4 regions of the Pseudoxanthomonas daejeonensis genome follow, and region 4 is predicted to be linked to each of the others. Evidence: predicted binding sites of a transcription regulator. Region 4 holds the regulator's gene; each other region holds the start of a gene.
The links. Region 4 encodes FliA, which starts transcription of late flagellar genes. Its sites were predicted from a motif close to TAAAGTTTNNCNNNCNNNGGCCGATAA; they were not measured.
Positions count from the first base shown of each region.

Region 1: a site for FliA is predicted at 2,200-2,226, ahead of MNQ95_RS14750 (flagellar motor protein). Genes of this name have one in related genera too.
Region 2: a site for FliA is predicted at 2,605-2,631, ahead of MNQ95_RS14815 (CheR family methyltransferase). Genes of this name have one in related genera too.
Region 3: a site for FliA is predicted at 2,009-2,035, ahead of MNQ95_RS03830 (HDOD domain-containing protein). Genes of this name have one in related genera too.

Region 1 covers NZ_CP093331.1:3,283,806-3,288,045, reverse strand. The annotation lists gene MNQ95_RS14760 (ParA family protein) at 1-473, opposite strand, end outside; gene motD (flagellar motor protein MotD) at 489-1,439, opposite strand; gene MNQ95_RS14750 (flagellar motor protein) at 1,452-2,192, opposite strand; gene MNQ95_RS14745 (DUF6151 family protein) at 2,337-2,927, shown strand; gene MNQ95_RS14740 (TIGR03862 family flavoprotein) at 2,929-4,197, opposite strand; gene MNQ95_RS14735 (FKBP-type peptidyl-prolyl cis-trans isomerase) at 4,206-4,240, opposite strand, start outside.
Region 2 covers NZ_CP093331.1:3,299,740-3,303,979, reverse strand. The annotation lists gene MNQ95_RS14825 (protein-glutamate methylesterase/protein-glutamine glutaminase) at 14-1,093, opposite strand; gene cheD (chemoreceptor glutamine deamidase CheD) at 1,093-1,689, opposite strand; gene MNQ95_RS14815 (CheR family methyltransferase) at 1,686-2,549, opposite strand; gene MNQ95_RS14810 (methyl-accepting chemotaxis protein) at 2,831-4,240, opposite strand, start outside.
Region 3 covers NZ_CP093331.1:821,731-825,970, forward strand. The annotation lists gene MNQ95_RS03820 (sodium-translocating pyrophosphatase) at 1-1,163, shown strand, start outside; gene ppa (inorganic diphosphatase) at 1,307-1,840, shown strand; gene MNQ95_RS03830 (HDOD domain-containing protein) at 2,102-3,208, shown strand; gene MNQ95_RS03835 (sulfotransferase) at 3,249-4,240, opposite strand, start outside.
Region 4 covers NZ_CP093331.1:3,150,578-3,154,817, reverse strand. The annotation lists gene flhF (flagellar biosynthesis GTPase FlhF) at 1-1,369, shown strand, start outside; gene MNQ95_RS14160 (P-loop NTPase) at 1,356-2,237, shown strand; gene MNQ95_RS14155 (RNA polymerase sigma factor FliA) at 2,234-2,977, shown strand; gene cheY (chemotaxis response regulator CheY) at 3,049-3,441, shown strand; gene MNQ95_RS14145 (protein phosphatase CheZ) at 3,438-4,061, shown strand; gene MNQ95_RS14140 (chemotaxis protein CheA) at 4,078-4,240, shown strand, end outside.

The DNA.
Region 1 (4,240 bases), 130 kb from region 4:
AGCCCGTGCAGGGCCAGCGGTTCGGCCTGGGTCGGGATGACCACGCGATCGGCCGCGGCCAGCGCGTTGATCATCAGCAATCCCAGCGTCGGCGGGCAATCCAGCAGCACGTAATCGTGCTGCCCGGCGTGGCGCGTGAGCGCCTGCGACAGGGCCAGGCCCAGGCCGGGCTGGTTGGCGCTGCGGCGTTCCAGCGTGGCCAGCGCGGTCTGCGCGCAGACGTAGGCCAGGTTGGGGATGGCACTGGGGCGCGCCAGCGCCGCCAGCGGCTGCGGCGGGGTGGCGAACAGTTCCAGGACGCCCTCCGGCGCCGGATCGGCGGGGATGCCGAACGCGCGGGTCAGCGAGGAATGGGGGTCCAGGTCGACCAGCAGCACGCGCTCACCGCGCAAGGCCAGGCCTCGGCCCAGGGCCAGGGTGGAGGTGGTTTTTCCCACACCACCTTTCTGGTTGGCGATCGCCCATACGCGCATCGTTCAGTCCTTGTCCTAGGGGTTGGCGCCCACCGGCACCAGGCCGCTGCCCGCGACGGGTGCCGGGGCCACTGCGGTTATCGGCGCCGATGCCACGGTCTTGACCGCATCCTGCGGCCGGGTGTCGTCGTCGGGGCTGGCAAGCACGATCAGGACGACGCGCCGGTTGCGGTTGCGGCCTTCCTCGGACTGGTTGTCCGCGCGTGGCCGGTACTCGCCGTAGCCGACCATCGCCAGCCTTGGCTGGGCGACGCCCTGGCTGGCGAACAGGTGGACCACGCTCGCCGCGCGGGCGGCCGACAGTTCCCAGTTGGACGGGAATTGCACGGTATTGATCGGCCGGTTGTCGGTGTAGCCCTCCACCCGCACCGGGTTGGGCGTGTCGTGCAGCACGGCGGCCAGCTTGGCCAGCACGCCGCGCGCGGACAGGTCCAGGCTCGCCGAGCCGGTGTCGAACAGGATGTCGCTGTTGATCTCCACTTCCAGCCACAGGTCCGAACGCTTGATCGTGATCAGCTTGGCTTCGACCAGCGAGGCCAGCGCGCTTTCCATCTGGGTGGCGATGTCGCCCAGCTGGCGCCGCGCCCGGCGCACGGCGTCGGCGTTGGCCACGTCCATCGGCTGGCCGGTGCGCAGGTGCGAGGCCAGCGAAGGCAGCAGGGTGGGGTTGGGTGCGGGCGAGGGTGCGGACGGGCCCTGCTTGGCGCCGGACTTCATCGGCGATGGCCGGTCGAAGTCGGCGCCCTGCAGTTGCTGGTTGCCCACGTGCACCGGGTTGATCGTGCGGGGTGCGCCGCCGAACGCCGCGTTCAACGCGTCGGCCATGACCCGGTACTTGCCCTCGTTGAGCGAGGAAATCGCATACATGACCACGAAGAAGGCCAGCAGCAACGTCATCAGGTCGGCGTAGGGGATCGCCCAGGCCTCGTGGTTGCCGTGTTCCTCGTGCTTCTTCCTCCGGGCCATCGACGTCGGGCCTCAGTGCAGGAAGCCGGCGAGCTTGGATTCGATGTTGCGCGGATTCTCGCCCTGGGCGATGGCGATGATTCCCTCGATGATCATCTCGCGCTCGCCGGTGCGGCGGGCGATCACGCTCTTGAGCTTGGCGGCCACCGGCAGGAAGAACAGGTTGGCCGAGGCGATGCCGTAGATGGTCGCGGTGAACGCGGCGGCGATGCCGTGGCCCAGCTTGCTCGGATCGGCGAGGTTCTTCATCACCGCGATCAGGCCGAACACCGCGCCGATGATGCCCAGGGTCGGCGCATAGATGCCCATGCCCTCGAACACCTTGGCGGCGGCAAGGTCCTGGTGCTCCTGGCCGTCCAGGTCGATCTCGAGCATGTGCCGGATCTGTTCGGGTTCGACACCGTCGACCAGCATCTGCAGGCCCTTCTTCAGGAACGGGTCGTCCTGCTCGGCCACCTGCTGCTCCAGGCCCAGCAGGCCCTGGCGGCGGGCGATGTTGCTCCACTCCAGGATCTGCGCCATCAGCGTCTCGCGATCGGCGGCCGGCGGCTTCAGGATCCAGCTGGCGATGCGCAGCGCCCGTTTGAACACGGTCGGCGGCGTATGCACGAAGATCGCCGCGATCGTGCCGACGATGACGATGACGAACGCGGCCGAAGACCACAGGGAGCCGAGCCCGGCACCCTTGAGGATGCTGCCGCCAACCAGCGCGACCAGTGCGAGCAGTAGACCGACGAGGCTGAGGATGTCCATGGGACCCGTATCGGCATGGGTCCGGGGGACTTGAGCCGGGATCGGTCGGCGCGGGGTGTTCGGCGGCTGCGACGGCAAGCGGTAACCTGCGCGCAACGACGCGCTGCACGGCGCAGGGCATGCAAGGGAGAAGGATTCATGGTCATGGAACTCGCCTGCCGCTGCGGGCAGGTGCGGGGCGAGCTGGATCCGGCCCGCACCTACGCCCGCGCCACCTGCTACTGCCGCGATTGCCAGGCATTCGCGCGCTTCCTGGGCCAGGCCGGGGTGCTGGATTCCCGTGGCGGAACCGATATCGTGGCGATCGCTCCGGACGGGCTGCGCATCACGGCCGGCAGCGAGCACCTGGCATGCATGTCGATGGGGCCCAAAGGCCTGCTGCGCTGGTATGCGGCCTGCTGTCGCACGCCCCTGGCCAACACCTCGCGCGATCCGAAGCTGTATTACACCGGCGTGGTGTCCTGCGTGGCCGTGGTCCCCGCAGCGCTCGACGCGGCGCTGGGGCCGCGCGACCGGGTCGCCGTGAACACCGGTTCGGCCACCGCCCCCGTCAAGTCATCGCCCCTGCGCTTGCTGCTGTGCGGCCTGCACATCTTCGGGCCGGTCATCGCGTCGCGCCTGCGTGGCCGGCGCGCGGGTGCGCCGTTCTTCGATGGGCAGGGCAGGCCGTCGCGCGAACCGGAAGTGATCAGCCGCGAGCAGCGTGACGCGCTGCGCCGTGGCGGTTCTTCGTGAGCTACTGCCTGGACTCGCGGCACCAGCGCGCGGCGGCGAGACCCGCACGCTGGCCGCTTGCGAAGCAGGCGGTGAGCAGGTAGCCGCCGGTCGGGGCTTCCCAGTCCAGCATCTCGCCGGCGCAGAACACGCCGGGCAGCTCCCGCGACATCAGCCCTTCGTCGAGGGCCTCCAGGCGCACGCCACCGCCACTGCTGATCGCTTCGTCGATCGGGCGGGGGCGACGCAGCGCCAGTGGCAGGCGCTTGAGCGTGGCGGCAATCCGTTGCATGTCCGCGAGCGCATCGGCGTCCAGTACTTCCCGCAGTAGCGCGGCCTTGACGCCCTCGATACCCGCCTGGCGTCGCAGGTGTTCGCTGAGGCTGCGGCCGTTGCGGGGTTTGGCCAGGTCGGCACTCAGGCGCTCCAGCGTCCGACCCGGTACGAGGTCCAGCCACAAGGTCGTCTGTCCGTCGCGGGCGATGGCATCGCGCAACGGCACGGAGAGTGCATAGACCAGGCTGCCCTCGATGCCGGTCGATGTCGCCACGCATTCGCCCTGCAGCGCGTGTTCGACACCGGCTGCGTCGCGCCGGTAAGCCACGACCGGCTTGAGCGGGGCACCGGCATGCCGCGCGGCAAAGTGGCTGCTCCAGCCGACGTCGAAACCGCAGTTGCTCGGCAGCAGCGGCGCGACATCGATGCCGCGATCCTGCAGGGCGGCGACCCAGGCACCGTCGGAACCCAGTTGCGGCCAGCTGCCGCCCCCCAGCGCCAGCACGGTCGCGCCGGCGCGCAGTCGGCGGATCCCCGCAGGGGTCTCGAAACGCAGCGACGTGCCGCTCTCGTCCCACCCCAGCCACCGGTGCTGGACATGGAAGCGAACGCCCTGGTCCTTGAGCCTGCGGACCCAGCCGCGCAACAGCGGCGCGGCCTTGCGGTCCAGCGGGAATACGCGGTCGGACGTGCCGACATAGGTTTCCACGCCCAGCCCGCGCGCCCATTGGCGCAGCTCGTCCGGGCCCAGGTCGCGCAACCAGGCCCCGACCGCGTCCCGGCGCAGGCCGTAGCGCGCGCCGAAGCCGGGCATCGGTTCGGCGTGGGTCAGGTTGAGGCCGCCCTTGCCGGCGATCAGGAACTTGCGCCCGACCGAGCCCTTGGCTTCGAACAGATCCACTTCCACGCCTGCCGCGCGCGCGACCTCGGCGGCCATCAGCCCGGCCGGGCCGCCGCCGACGATCGCGATGCCGGGCAGTGCTTCGACGCCTGACGGTGGATCCTGTACCGGCATGTCCGTGCTCAGTGCGGCCTGACGTCGACCAGTTCGACTTCGA
Region 2 (4,240 bases), 150 kb from region 4:
CAGTGCGTTCCGGTCAGCCGGTCGCGGCCGGCGCGTGCGAACCGGCCAGTTCCAGCAGGCGGCCGGCGATGCGATCGAGCGGCACCACTTCCTGCGCCGCACCGAGCTTGAAGGCCGCGCCGGGCATGCCCCAGACCACGCTGGATGCTTCGTCCTGGACCAGGGTTGGCGCGCCGGCCTGGCGCAGTTCCAGCAGGCCTCGCGCTCCGTCGTCTCCCATTCCGGTGAGGATCGCGCCCACGGCATTGGCGCCGGCGCTCTGCGCGACCGAGCGGAACAGCACGTCGACCGCTGGCCGGTGCCGGTTGACCGGTGGACCATCGTCGATCCGGCAGCGCCAGCGGGCACCGTCGCGGATCACCCGCAGGTGGCGGTCTCCGGGCGGCAGGTAGGCGTGGCCGGGCAGGACCGCTTCGCCATCACTGGCTTCGCGCACCAGCATCTGCGAGTGGCGGTCGAGCCGTTCGACGAACGCGCGGCTGAAGCCGCCGGGGATGTGCTGGGTCAGCACGATCGCCGGCGCATCCGGTGGCATCTGTTCGAGCACGACGCGGATGGCCTCGGTGCCGCCGGCGGAGGCGCCGATCGCGATCAACCGATCGGTGGTGCGGAAACGCGCCGCGGTCGGAGTGGCCGGACGCGCAGTGGCAGCGGGCTCCAGCCGCATCGCGGGCCGTGCCAGTCCCTGCACGCGCGCACGCGCGGCGGCCTTGACCTTGGCGATCATCTCGTTGGCGTATTCGCCCAGGCCGCGCGCCACGTCGAGTTTCGGCTTGGTGACGAAGTCGACCGCACCCAGGGCCAGCGCCTGCAGCGTGATCTCGGCGCCGCGCTCGGTCAGCGAAGACACCATCAGTACCGGCATCGGCCGCAGGCGCATGATGTTCTCGAGGAACGCCAGGCCATCCATGCGCGGCATCTCCACGTCCAGGGTCAGCACGTCCGGGTTGAGGCGCTTGATCTTCTCGCGTGCCAGCAGCGGATCGGCGGCGGTTCCGACCACCTCGATGCCCGGGTCGCTGCCGAGCAGTTCGGTCAGGATCTGCCGGACGACCGCCGAATCGTCGACCACCAGAACCTTGATCTTCTCCATCAGAACAGCTCCACGCCGCCGCTGACCGGGGTGCGCGAAAGGCGCGTGCGCACCGCCGTTTCGGTGGCCGCGACTTCGACGCCGTGCGCGTGCGGCAGGCGGTTGACCATGACCTTTCCGGTCTGCGGGAAGAAGAAGACCTTGCGCGGATGGATGCCGCGCAGGTCCTCGGCGACGACCGGAATGCGCTCGGCGTCCAGGTAGGCGAGCACGAACTCGGCGTTGCGGGTGCCGACCGGATTGCTGGTGAAGCCCTTGAGTACGTTGGCGCCACCGAACACCTTGGCTTCCAGGCGCTTGCGGCTGGCGCCGCGCTTGAGCAATTCGTTGATCAGGATTTCCATCGCATAGCTGCCGTAGCGCGCCGGTGCGCCGTCGCCGGTATTGCCGTCCGGGAGCAGGAAGTGGTTCATGCCTCCAAGTTGCAACGCCGGGTCGCGGATGCACGCGGCCACGCACGAACCCAGGATGGTGACCAGGGCGGTGCCGTCGTCCACCACCAGGTACTGCGTCGGCAGCAGTTTGGCCGCCGGGACCTTGAACTGCGGGTCGCTGTAGCGCATGACCGTATCGGCCTGAAGCGCGATGCCGCTCATGCGCGCGCCGCGGACGGATTGCGCCGGTACAGGGTGCGACCGCAAGGCTGGATCAGGTCGGCCGCGTGCAGGTAGTTTTCCGAGTGCCCGGTGTAGAGCAGGCTCGTGGCGTCCATCTGCGTCACCAGCCGCGAAAGGATGTCGCGCTGGGTCGGCTTGTCGAAGTAGATCATCACGTTGCGGCAGAAGATCGCCGCGAATGGGCCGCCCACGTCGTAGCGCGCGTCGAGCAGGTTCAACGGGCGGAAGTCGACCAGGGCCTGCAGCGCAGGATGGACCCGGCAGCGGCCTTCGTTGGGGCCGGTGCCGCGCTTGAAGTAGCGCCTGCGCGTGTCTTCGTCCAGCCCGGAGATGCGCTCGAGCGGATACACGCCGCGCTGCGCGGTGGCCAGCACCTGGGTATCGATGTCCGTGGCCAGGATGCGCACCGGCGGGGTGAGGGTGCCGAACGCCTCGCAGGCGGTGATCGCGATCGAGTAGGGCTCCTCGCCGGTGGAAGCGGCGCAGGACCAGAGCTTGAGCGGGCCGCCGCCCGATTCGGCCAGTTGCGCGTGCAGGCGCTCGAAGTGGTGCGGCTCGCGGAAGAAGGCGGTCAGGTTGGTCGTCAGCGCGTTGGTGAACGCCTGCCATTCCTCGCCATCCGGATGCGCGTCGAGCTGGTCCAGGTAGTGGCCGAAGTCGGACATGCCGAGCGCACGCAGGCGCCTTGAAAGGCGCCCGTAGACCATGTCGCGCTTGCCCGGTGCCAGGGCGATGCCGGCACGGGCATGGATCATCTGGCAGACCCGGCGGAAGTCGCGATCGGAGAACGGAAACTCGCGCTGGTCCGTTGGGGGGTGCGGCAGATGCGTGGCGCTCATGGGAGGTCCGGTAGGGGGACGGTACGGCCGGGCGGGAAGATTCCCGTCACCTTGAATATCGGCGCGAGGCCGCCGAAGTTGATGGGCGTGCGGTGTGGCTGCAGCACGGCTACTAGTGCGCTGCCTTTTTGTAGGAGCGGGCATGACCGCGACACCGACGCCGCTGGCACAGGCGACGACGACGCGGCTCCGATGCCCTCGGTGTCGCGGTCATGCCCGCTCCTACAAAGAGCAAAGCCCCGGTTTGGACCGGGGCTTCGCCTGTGTCGCACGATCCGGCCTCAGAACTCGGCCCAGTCGGCCTCGTTGAGTGCGGTGTTGCCGGCGGTGCGCGGTGCGGGAGCGCGCGGGGCCGGGGAGCGCGCCGGAGCCTTGCGCGCCGGCAGCGGCACGGCCACCGCTGCGCTGGCCGGGGCATGGGCCACCGCGGCGTCGCCCTCGATCCGGAACACGGCGATGGCCTGGGCCAGCCCGCCGGCCTGTTCTTCCATCGAGCGTGCCGCCGCGGTGGCTTCTTCCACCAGCGCCGCATTCTGCTGGGTGGTCTCGTCCATCTGCACGATGGTCTGGTTGACCTGCTCGATGCCGGCGGCCTGTTCCTGCGAGGCCGCCGAGATCTCGGACATGATGTCGGTCACCCGCTGCACCGAGGCGACCAGCTCGTCCATGGTCTTGCCGGCCTGTTCGGCCAGGGCCGAGCCGTCGGACACCTTGCTGGTGGAGTCCTCGATCAGCGACTTGATCTCCTTGGCCGCGGTGGCCGAACGCTGGGCCAGCGAACGCACCTCGGTGGCGACCACGGCGAAGCCGCGGCCCTGTTCGCCGGCACGGGCCGCCTCGACCGCCGCATTGAGCGCCAGGATGTTGGTCTGGAAGGCGATGCCGTCGATGACCGAGATGATGTCGGCGATCTTGCGCGAGGACGCCTGGATGTCGGTCATGGTGGTGACGACCTGGCCGACGACCTGGCCCCCCTGCGAGGCGACCGAGGCCGCGCCGATGGCCAGCTGGTTGGCCTGGCGGGCGTGGTCGGCGTTCTGCTTGACGGTGGAGGTGAGCTCCTCCATCGAGGCGGCGGTTTCTTCCAGGTTGGCGGCCTGCTGCTCGGTGCGGCGCGACAGGTCGTTGTTGCCGGCGGCGATCTCGGTGGAAGCGACGTTGATCGCGCCGGAGGCCTGCTGGATGCGGCCGACGATCGAGGACAGCTGGGAGACGGTGGCGTTGGCGTCGTCGCGCATGCGGGCGAACACGCCGTGGAAGTCGCCGTCCATGCGCGTGGTCAGGTCGCCATCGGCGATGGAGCGCAGCAGGTGGGAGAGCTGGCCCAGGTTGCGGTCGGAGGTGTCCATCATTGCGTTGAGGCCCTGGACCATGACCTTGAAGTCGTACTGGTAGGCGGACTCGTCACCGCGCATGCTGAAGTCGCCGGCCGACGCGGCCTGCGCCAGCCGCTTGATCTCCACGTTGATCGACTGCAGGGATGCCTTGGCCGCATCCATGGCCTCGTGCAGGAAGGCGCGGCTGCCCGGCAGGCGTCGCGCGTCGTGCGAAAGGTCGCCATGGGCGTACTTCCGCAGCACAGCGATGGCGTCGGTGATCGCATCCAGGTGCTCGAACATCATCGTGTTGATGCCGGCGGCCAGTTCGCCGTACACGCCGGGGAATTCCTCGGGCATGCGATGGGTGATGTC
Region 3 (4,240 bases), 1.2 Mb from region 4:
GCGCGCTGTACAAGGGCGTGATCGTGTCCGGCGTGCTGGCGGCTATCGCGTTCTGGCCGATCACCACCTCGCTGATGGCCGACAACGCGCACGGCGCGTTCAACCTGTACGTCTGCGCGCTGATCGGCCTGGTCCTGACCGGCCTGATCGTCTGGATCACCGAGTACTACACCGGCACCCAGTACGCGCCGGTCAAGCACGTGGCACAGGCCTCGACCACCGGCCATGGCACCAACATCATCGCCGGCCTGGGCGTGTCGATGAAGTCGACCGCACTGCCGGTGGTGGCGGTGTGCGCCGCGATCTGGTTCGCCCACCTGCACGGAGGCCTGTACGGCATCGCGATCGCCGCCACCGCCATGCTGTCGATGGCCGGCATGATCGTGGCGCTGGACGCCTACGGGCCGATTACCGACAACGCCGGTGGCATCGCCGAGATGGCCGAGTTGCCGCCGGAAGTGCGCAATGTCACCGACCCGCTGGACGCGGTCGGCAACACCACCAAGGCGGTGACCAAGGGCTACGCGATCGGTTCGGCCGCACTGGCCGCGCTGGTGCTGTTCGCCGATTACACCCACAACCTGCAGGCCAGCAATCCGGGCGAGGTGTTCACCTTCGACCTGTCCGACCACACGGTGATCATCGGCCTGCTGATCGGCGGACTGATCCCCTACCTGTTCGGCGCGATGGCGATGGAAGCGGTGGGCCGCGCCGCCGGTTCGGTGGTGGAGGAAGTGCGCCGCCAGTTCCGCGAGATCCCCGGGATCATGCAGGGCACGGCCAAGCCGGACTACAGCCGCGCGGTGGACATGCTGACCCGCTCGGCGATCAAGGAAATGATCGTGCCTTCGCTGCTGCCGGTAGCGGTGCCGATCGTGGTCGGCCTGCTGCTCGGGCCCAAGGCGCTGGGCGGCCTGCTGATCGGCACGATTGTCACCGGCCTGTTCGTGGCGATCTCGATGACCACCGGCGGCGGCGCCTGGGACAACGCCAAGAAGTACATCGAGGACGGCCACTTCGGCGGCAAGGGCAGCGAGGCGCACAAGGCCGCGGTCACCGGCGACACGGTCGGCGACCCGTACAAGGACACCGCCGGCCCGGCGATCAACCCGCTGATCAAGATCATCAATATCGTCGCGCTGATGCTGGTTCCTCTTCTGTAAGTTATTGATTCTGATGGAAACGAAGCCCCGGCCTGGCCGGGGCTTCGCGTTTCCGGAGCGCCCGGCTCCCGGCTTTGTGCGGCGCAACAGGCAAAGGCGTAAAATGCCGGCCCTCTTCAACCGCAGTTTCCACGGAGCAGCAGATGGGCCTCGACCAGGTCAATTCCGGGCGCAACCCGCCGGACGAAATCAACGTCATCATCGAGATCCCGAAGGACTCCGAGCCGGTCAAGTACGAAGTGGACAAGGAAAGCGGCGCGATCTTCGTCGACCGCATCCTCTCCACGCCGATGCGCTATCCGTGCAACTACGGCTACGTGCCCAACACCCTGTGCGGCGACGGCGATCCGGCCGACGTGCTGGTGGTGCTGCCGCTGCCGCTGATCCCCGGCTCGGTGGTCCGCTGCCGTCCGGTCGGCGTGCTGAAGATGACCGACGAGGCCGGCGGCGACGAGAAGATCCTCGCCGTGCCCGTGTCCAAGGTGTTCTCCGGCTACGCCCACGTCGAGGATATCGACCAGGTCTCGCCGCACTGGCTCGAGCGCATCGGCCACTTCTTCGAGCACTACAAGGACCTGGAGAAGGGCAAGTGGGTCAAGCTCGATGGCTGGGGCAACGCCGTCGAGGCCAAGCAGATCCTGCGCGAATCGATGCAGCGCGCGGCCGACAAGGCCTGATCCAGGCTGGCGGCACCGGTGCCCGCCGGTGCCGGTCCGTCAGGTTGTCGATCGACGCCTGGCGGCAAATCCCGAACGCGGCGCCGGACCCGGCACTGCGCTTCGCGGCTCAAAGCGGAACTGGCGCACAGATCCGCACGCCGGGGCGAGCGAACCGCCGCGACCGGCTCAACTTCCGGTTCCCGCGACCGATACCGGCCTACGAGCGTCCGGCATCCGTAGGGGCGCGCCAATCCCGTCTTGCCCCCCAGGGAGGTTTCCGTGCGCATTCTGTTCGTCGGCGATGACACCGTATTCCCCGCCACGCTGGTCGAGCTGGTCTCCGAGCTGGGCGCGGACTGGGAAGTCGAACGCTGCACGGAGGCCGGCACCGCCATGGCGCGCGTCTCGGCCGCGCCGGTCGACGTGATCCTGGTGGCACCGACGCTTCCGGACATGCCCGCGGCCACCCTGCTCGGCCAGGTCCGCACGCTGCGCGCCGAAGCCTCGCGCGTGGCCGTCATCGACGGCGGCCAGAACCCGCCGGCGCGGATCATCGGCCTGGCCCACCGCTTCCTGCCCGCCCCGCTGGCACCCGAACTGCTGCTGGAATCGATCGGAAGCCTGGAAGAACTGCGCGAGCTGCTCGACAACCCGGAACTGCGCGAGCGCATCGGCCGGGTCGAACAGCTGCCTTCGCCGCCGCAGCTCTACCTGCGGCTGATGAATGCCCTGGAGACCGACGAGCACACCAGTGCCGCCCAGATCGCACAGCTGGTGTCCGGCGATCCGGCGATCGCGGCCAAGGTGCTGCAGTTGTGCAACTCGGCCTACTTCTCCAATGGCCGCACGATCACCGACCTGCGCGCCGCCGTCACCCGGCTGGGCATCGCCACCCTGCGCGACCTGGTCCTGGCCAGCGAGGTCTTCTCGCTGCCCGGCGTGGCCGGCGTGGATCGCGCCGCGCTCCAGGCGCGCGCGCTGATGGCCACCCGCCTGGCCAAGCGCATGCTGCCCGAATCCAGCGCCGAACTCGGCGCCACCGCCGCGCTGCTGGCCGACATCGGCCTGCTGCTGCCAGGTGTGCGCGACGAACGCGAGCCCTTCGTGGAAGGCGACACGCGTCCGGGACACGCCGAAGCGGGTGCCTACCTGCTGGGCCTGTGGGGCCTGCCGATGCCGATCATCGAGGCGGTGGCGTTCCATCGCACCCCCGCGCGCTCGAGCACCCGCAGCTTCTGGGTCACCGGTGCGGTGCATGTGGCCATGGCCCTGGCCGCCGGCGAGGAACCCGACGAGGCCTACCTGTCGCGTGCCGGCGCGCTTTCGCGCCTGGGCGAGTGGCGCGACTACGCCGAGTCGCTCAACGCAACGGCAATGGCGGCCTGATCGGGCCCGAGGCTACCCACCCCGGCTTGCGGTCCGACGGTCACCCGCGCAGAAGCGCTTCCGCGCGCGCGGCAACCGGCTCCCAGATCGAACGCTGCGCTTCGATGGCGGTTTCGTGTCGCCGCCACTTGTCCGGACTGGGCGCGGTAAGCGTGTAGCGCGAAAGCGGCAGCTCGGCACCCAGTTCCCGATCCCATTCCAGTCCGGCCCACGCGCACAGGCGCGATGCCTCCTGCTGGGGTGCGGCGAGGAATGCGTCATGGCGGATGCCGGTCCAGCTGCCAGCGGGCAGCGCCTGCAGGTCGTCGAGCAGGATCCGCGTGGCGGCGGCCCACTGGCGGGCCACGACTTCCTCGAGCGGCTGTCCGTTGCTTTCGCGCCATCCCGGCGTCAACAGGAAAGACCAGGTCGGCCCATCCCAGCCCGGCAGGTTCGGGTACATGCCGAAATCCCCCGAGCGCCAGCCGTCGATCATGCTGCCGAGCACCTGCCGCGGATCGCGGTACAGGAACACGAAGCGCGCCTCCGGGAACACCGTGCGCAGGAACGGGATCCGCAGCGCGTTCTTCGGCGTCTTCTCCAGCATGCGCAACGGGGCGACCGCTGGGGACCGTCCGTCGCGGTCGCGCAACTGGCGGAAGAAGCGTTCGCGCAGCGTCGCGGCGGCCTCGGCGGTGGCATCGGCGGCCTGAAGGCGATTGGAATCCCAACCGTGTGCCCCCGGCCCCAGCCCCGGAACGCCCTCGATCAGGGAATGGCTCTCGTCGCCTGGCGAATACAGCGCCGGTGCAGCAGCCAGGGTTTCGAACAGCAGCGTGGAGCCTGAGCGCGGCGGACTGACGATGAACAGTGGCCGGTCAAAAAGGGAGTCGCCCGCATTCGCCCGCGTGGACGCAGCGCGATCGGGCACCACCGCCGCGCCGGCATGTACGCCGATGGCCGGCTCGCCATGCCGGTCCAGCCTGGACTCGTCGGCGGCCGTGGCCAACGCCATGTCCAGCACATGCGATCCCAGCGCCTGCAGGAAGCCCA
Region 4 (4,240 bases):
CGCGGTGATCCTCTCCAACCGCCGCACCGACGAGGGCGTGGAGATCGTCGCCGCCAGCAACTACGACGAGAACGCGGTGCAGAAGGCGCTGTTCGACGCGCAGCGCGCCGCCGAGGCCGAGGCCACCGCCGAAGCCGCCGCCCGCGCCGTCGCCACGCGACCGGCCGCGCCGCGCCCCAATCCCTTCCTGGACAACATGCCGCCGGCGCCGGTCCCGGCCACCGCGCGAACGACCTCCGCCGATTTCGCCGCGGCGATGGCCGCGGCGCTGACCACGCCGACCGCGCAGGCAGCCAACGCCATGCACGCACCGCTGGCCGCCGCCGCACCAAACATGGCTCCCAGCGCGATGTCCGCCCCGGAGAACGCCGCCGCCGTCGCCGAGGCCGAAACCACCGCCATGCCGGCACCTGCAGCGGGCGCCACGCTGACCGCGGTTCCAGTCGCGCCGGCCCCGGCAAACGACGAACAGCTCGCCGCCATGCGCGACGAACTTGCGCAGATGCGGCAGATGATCGAGCGCGAGATGCACCGCCTCACCGACGAGCGCCTGCGCGGCTCGCCGGTGCGCCTGCAGGCGATGGAACTGATGGAGGACTATGGCTTCGATGCCGGGATCACCCGCGACATCGTCATGCAGGTGCCGGCCGACACGCCCGACCACCGCGGTCGCGGGCTGATGCTGGGCCTGGTCTCGCGCCTGCTGCCGGTGTGCCCGGTCGATCCGCTGGAACAGGGCGGCGTGATCGCCCTGGTCGGCCCGACCGGCGCCGGCAAGACCACCACCATCGCCAAGCTCGCCGCGCGCTTCGCCGCCGAGCATGGCGCCCGCAACATCGCCCTGGTCACCACCGATACCGCGCGCATCGGCGGACGCGAACAGCTCTACAGCTACGGCCGCCAGCTCGGGATCGCCGTGCACGAAGCCGACAGCGATGCCGCCCTGATCGCCCTGCTGCAGCGCCTGCAGGACTACCGCCTGGTGCTGGTCGATACCGCCGGACTGGGCCAGCGCGACCGCGCCCTGGCCAGCCAGCTCAACTGGCTGCGCGCCGCCCGCGAGGTGCGCACGTTGCTCGTCCTGCCGGCCAACTCCCATTACGCCGACCTGGACGAAGTGGTGCGCCGCTTCGGCCCGGCCAAGCCGCAGGGCGTGGTCCTGACCAAGCTGGACGAGACCGGCCGCCTGGGCAGCGCCCTGTCGGTGGTCGTGGACCACCAGTTGCCGCTGACCTGGATCACCGACGGCCAGTGCGTTCCCGACGACCTCCACCGCGCCAATGCGGCCAGCATTGTTCTTCGCCTTGAAGATCTGCGCCGCGCGGCCGATAAGCCGAATATCCCGGAGCACGATCATGCCGCCGCGTGAGTACGCCAACTTGAACCCGTCAGCCGCCAACCCGAGTCACGCTCCCGTCCGCAGCATCGCCATCACCGGCGGCAAGGGCGGCGTGGGCAAGACCAACCTGTCGGTCAACCTGGCCGCCTCGCTGGCCGGGCTGGGCAAGCGCACGCTGCTGCTCGACGCCGACCTGGGCCTGGCCAACGTCGACGTGCTGCTGGGGCTGTCGCCGCAGCACACCCTCGCCGACCTGGTGTCGGGCCGCTGCGAGCTGGACGAAGTGATCCTCGAAGGCCCCAACGGCATGCTGGTGGTGCCCGCCGCCTCCGGGCGCCGGCACATGGCCGAACTGCAGCCGGCCCAGCACGTGGGCCTGGTCAACGTGTTCAACGACCTGCAGCGCGACCTGGACATCCTCATCGTCGATACCGCCGCCGGCATCACCGACAGCGTGCTGACCTTCTGCCAGGCCGCGCAGGACGCGGTGGTGGTGGTCTGCGACGAACCCGCATCGATCACCGACGCCTACGCCCTGATCAAGGTGCTCGCCCACGAGCGCGGCGTGAACCGCATGCAGGTGGTGGCGAACATGGTGCGCAGCCCGGCCGAGGGCCGCGGCCTGTACGACAAGCTCGCGCGCGTGTGCGAGCGCTTCCTCGGCGACGTGTCGCTGAACTTCCTCGGCGCCGTCCCGCAGTGCGACTGGCTGCGCATGGCCGTGCAGCGCCAGCAGGCCGTCGCCACCGCCTACCCGGCCAGCCCCTCGGCCCGCGCGATCGCCGAGATCGCCCGCCGCGCCGCCCGCTGGGATGCGCCGGCGGCACCGCGCGGCAACATCGAATTCTTCGTGGACAGGCTGATCCAGCAAAGGCTCGGCCAGGGAGCGACGGCATGAACGCGCTCGCCGAATACCGCGCCGTCCAGCGCTCCACCGCCGATGACGCCGTCGCCCGCCACGCCGAGCTGGTGCGCCGCATCGCCCACCACATGGCCGCGCGCCTGCCGGCCAGCGTCGAGGTCGACGACCTGATCCAGGCCGGCATGATCGGCCTGATCGAGGCCTCGCGCAGCTATGACCCCGACCAGGGGGCCTCGTTCGAGACCTACGCCTCGATCCGCATCCGCGGCTCGATGATCGACGAGATCCGCCGTGGCGACTGGGTCCCGCGCTCGGTGCACCGTCGCGCCCGCGACGCGGCCGCCGCGATGCGCCAGCTCGAGCAGGCCACCGGCCGTGCAGCCACGCCGCAGGAAGTCGCCGCGCGACTGGAAATGCCGCTGCCCGAGTACATGCGCCTGCTCGAGGACGCCTCGCGCGGCCAGGTGCTCAGCCTGGACTCGCACGTGGAAGACCACGGCGAAGTGACCCTGCACAGCGGTGGCCTCAATCCGCAGCAAAACCTCGAACGCGGTGATTTCGGCCGCGAGCTGGCCGAGGCCATCGGCCAGTTGCCCGAGCGCGAACAGCTGGTGCTGTCGCTGTACTACGAGCAGGAGCTGAACCTCAAGGAGATCGGCGCGGTGCTCGGGGTCAGCGAATCGCGGGTGTGCCAGATCCACGGCCAGGCCGTGCTGCGCCTGCGTGGCCGCCTGTCCCAGTACGAATCGCGCGACGCCGGCCTGGAAGACGCATAGGCCGCCATCGCGATGAACGCAATCCCGCACCGCACGCAGTTGCACGCACCACCCAAGAACCGGAGCACGAAGTGAACAAGAACATGCGCATCCTGATCGTTGACGATTTCTCGACGATGCGCCGCATCGTCAAGAACCTGCTCAACGACCTGGGCTACAGCAATACCGCCGAGGCCGACGACGGCCACACGGCACTGGCCGCGTTGCGCTCGGCCCCGTTCGACTTCGTGGTCACCGACTGGAACATGCCGGGCATGACCGGCATCGAGTTGCTGCGCGCGATCCGCGCCGACGACAAGCTCAAGACCCTGCCGGTGCTGATGGTCACCGCCGAAGCCAAGCGCGAGCAGATCATCGAGGCCGCGCAGAACGGCGTGAACGGCTACATCATCAAGCCGTTCACCGCGCAGACCCTGGAAGAGAAGCTCGGCAAGATCTTCGAGCGCCTGGCAGCCACCGCATGAATGCCTGCACCTCGCCCGAGCGCATTGCGCTGATCCAGCGCCTGCACGAGGCCCTCGACGCGCTGGAGCGCGGCGACGAGACCGCCATGCGCGCGGTGATCGACGCCCTCGCCTCGGCACGCACCCGGCCGCTGGTGCAGGGCCTGGGCCGCCTGGCCCGCGAGCTGAGCCAGGCGCTGGGCGAGTTGCCGCAGATCCCCGGCGAGGACGCCAAGGCCGCCGAACTGGACGATGCCTGCGCGCGCCTGGACCACGTGGTCACGGTCACCGAGCAGGCGACCCATCGCACCCTGGACCTGGCCGACCAGTGCCGCGACCTGGTCGAGGACCTGCGCATCGAAGGCGTCTCCGCGCGCCAGGACGAAGTGCTGGACCGGATCCGCCACAACCTCACCGAGATCGGCTTGACCCAGAGCTACCAGGACCTGACCGGGCAGATCATCCGCCGCGTCGCCGGCATCGTGCGCACCGTGCACGAAGGCTTCGGCGCGCTCGGCCTGCCGCCGAAGGAAAGCGAACACGAGGGTTCCGGACTTGCCGGGCCGGCGGTCGCCGGCCTGGACCGCCACGCGGTCTCGCAGGTCGATGCCGACGCCCTGCTGGCAGACCTGGGGCTCTGACGATGGACAGCGAGCCATGAGCGGCGTGACCCCGGAAATCGCGGCCGACTTCATCGTCGAGGCCCAGGAAATCCTGGACCGGCTGGGCGAGCAGCTGGTCGCGCTCGAACATGCGCCCGACGACCGCGAACAGCTCAATGCGGTGTTCCGCGGCTTCCACACGCTCAAGGGCGGAGCCG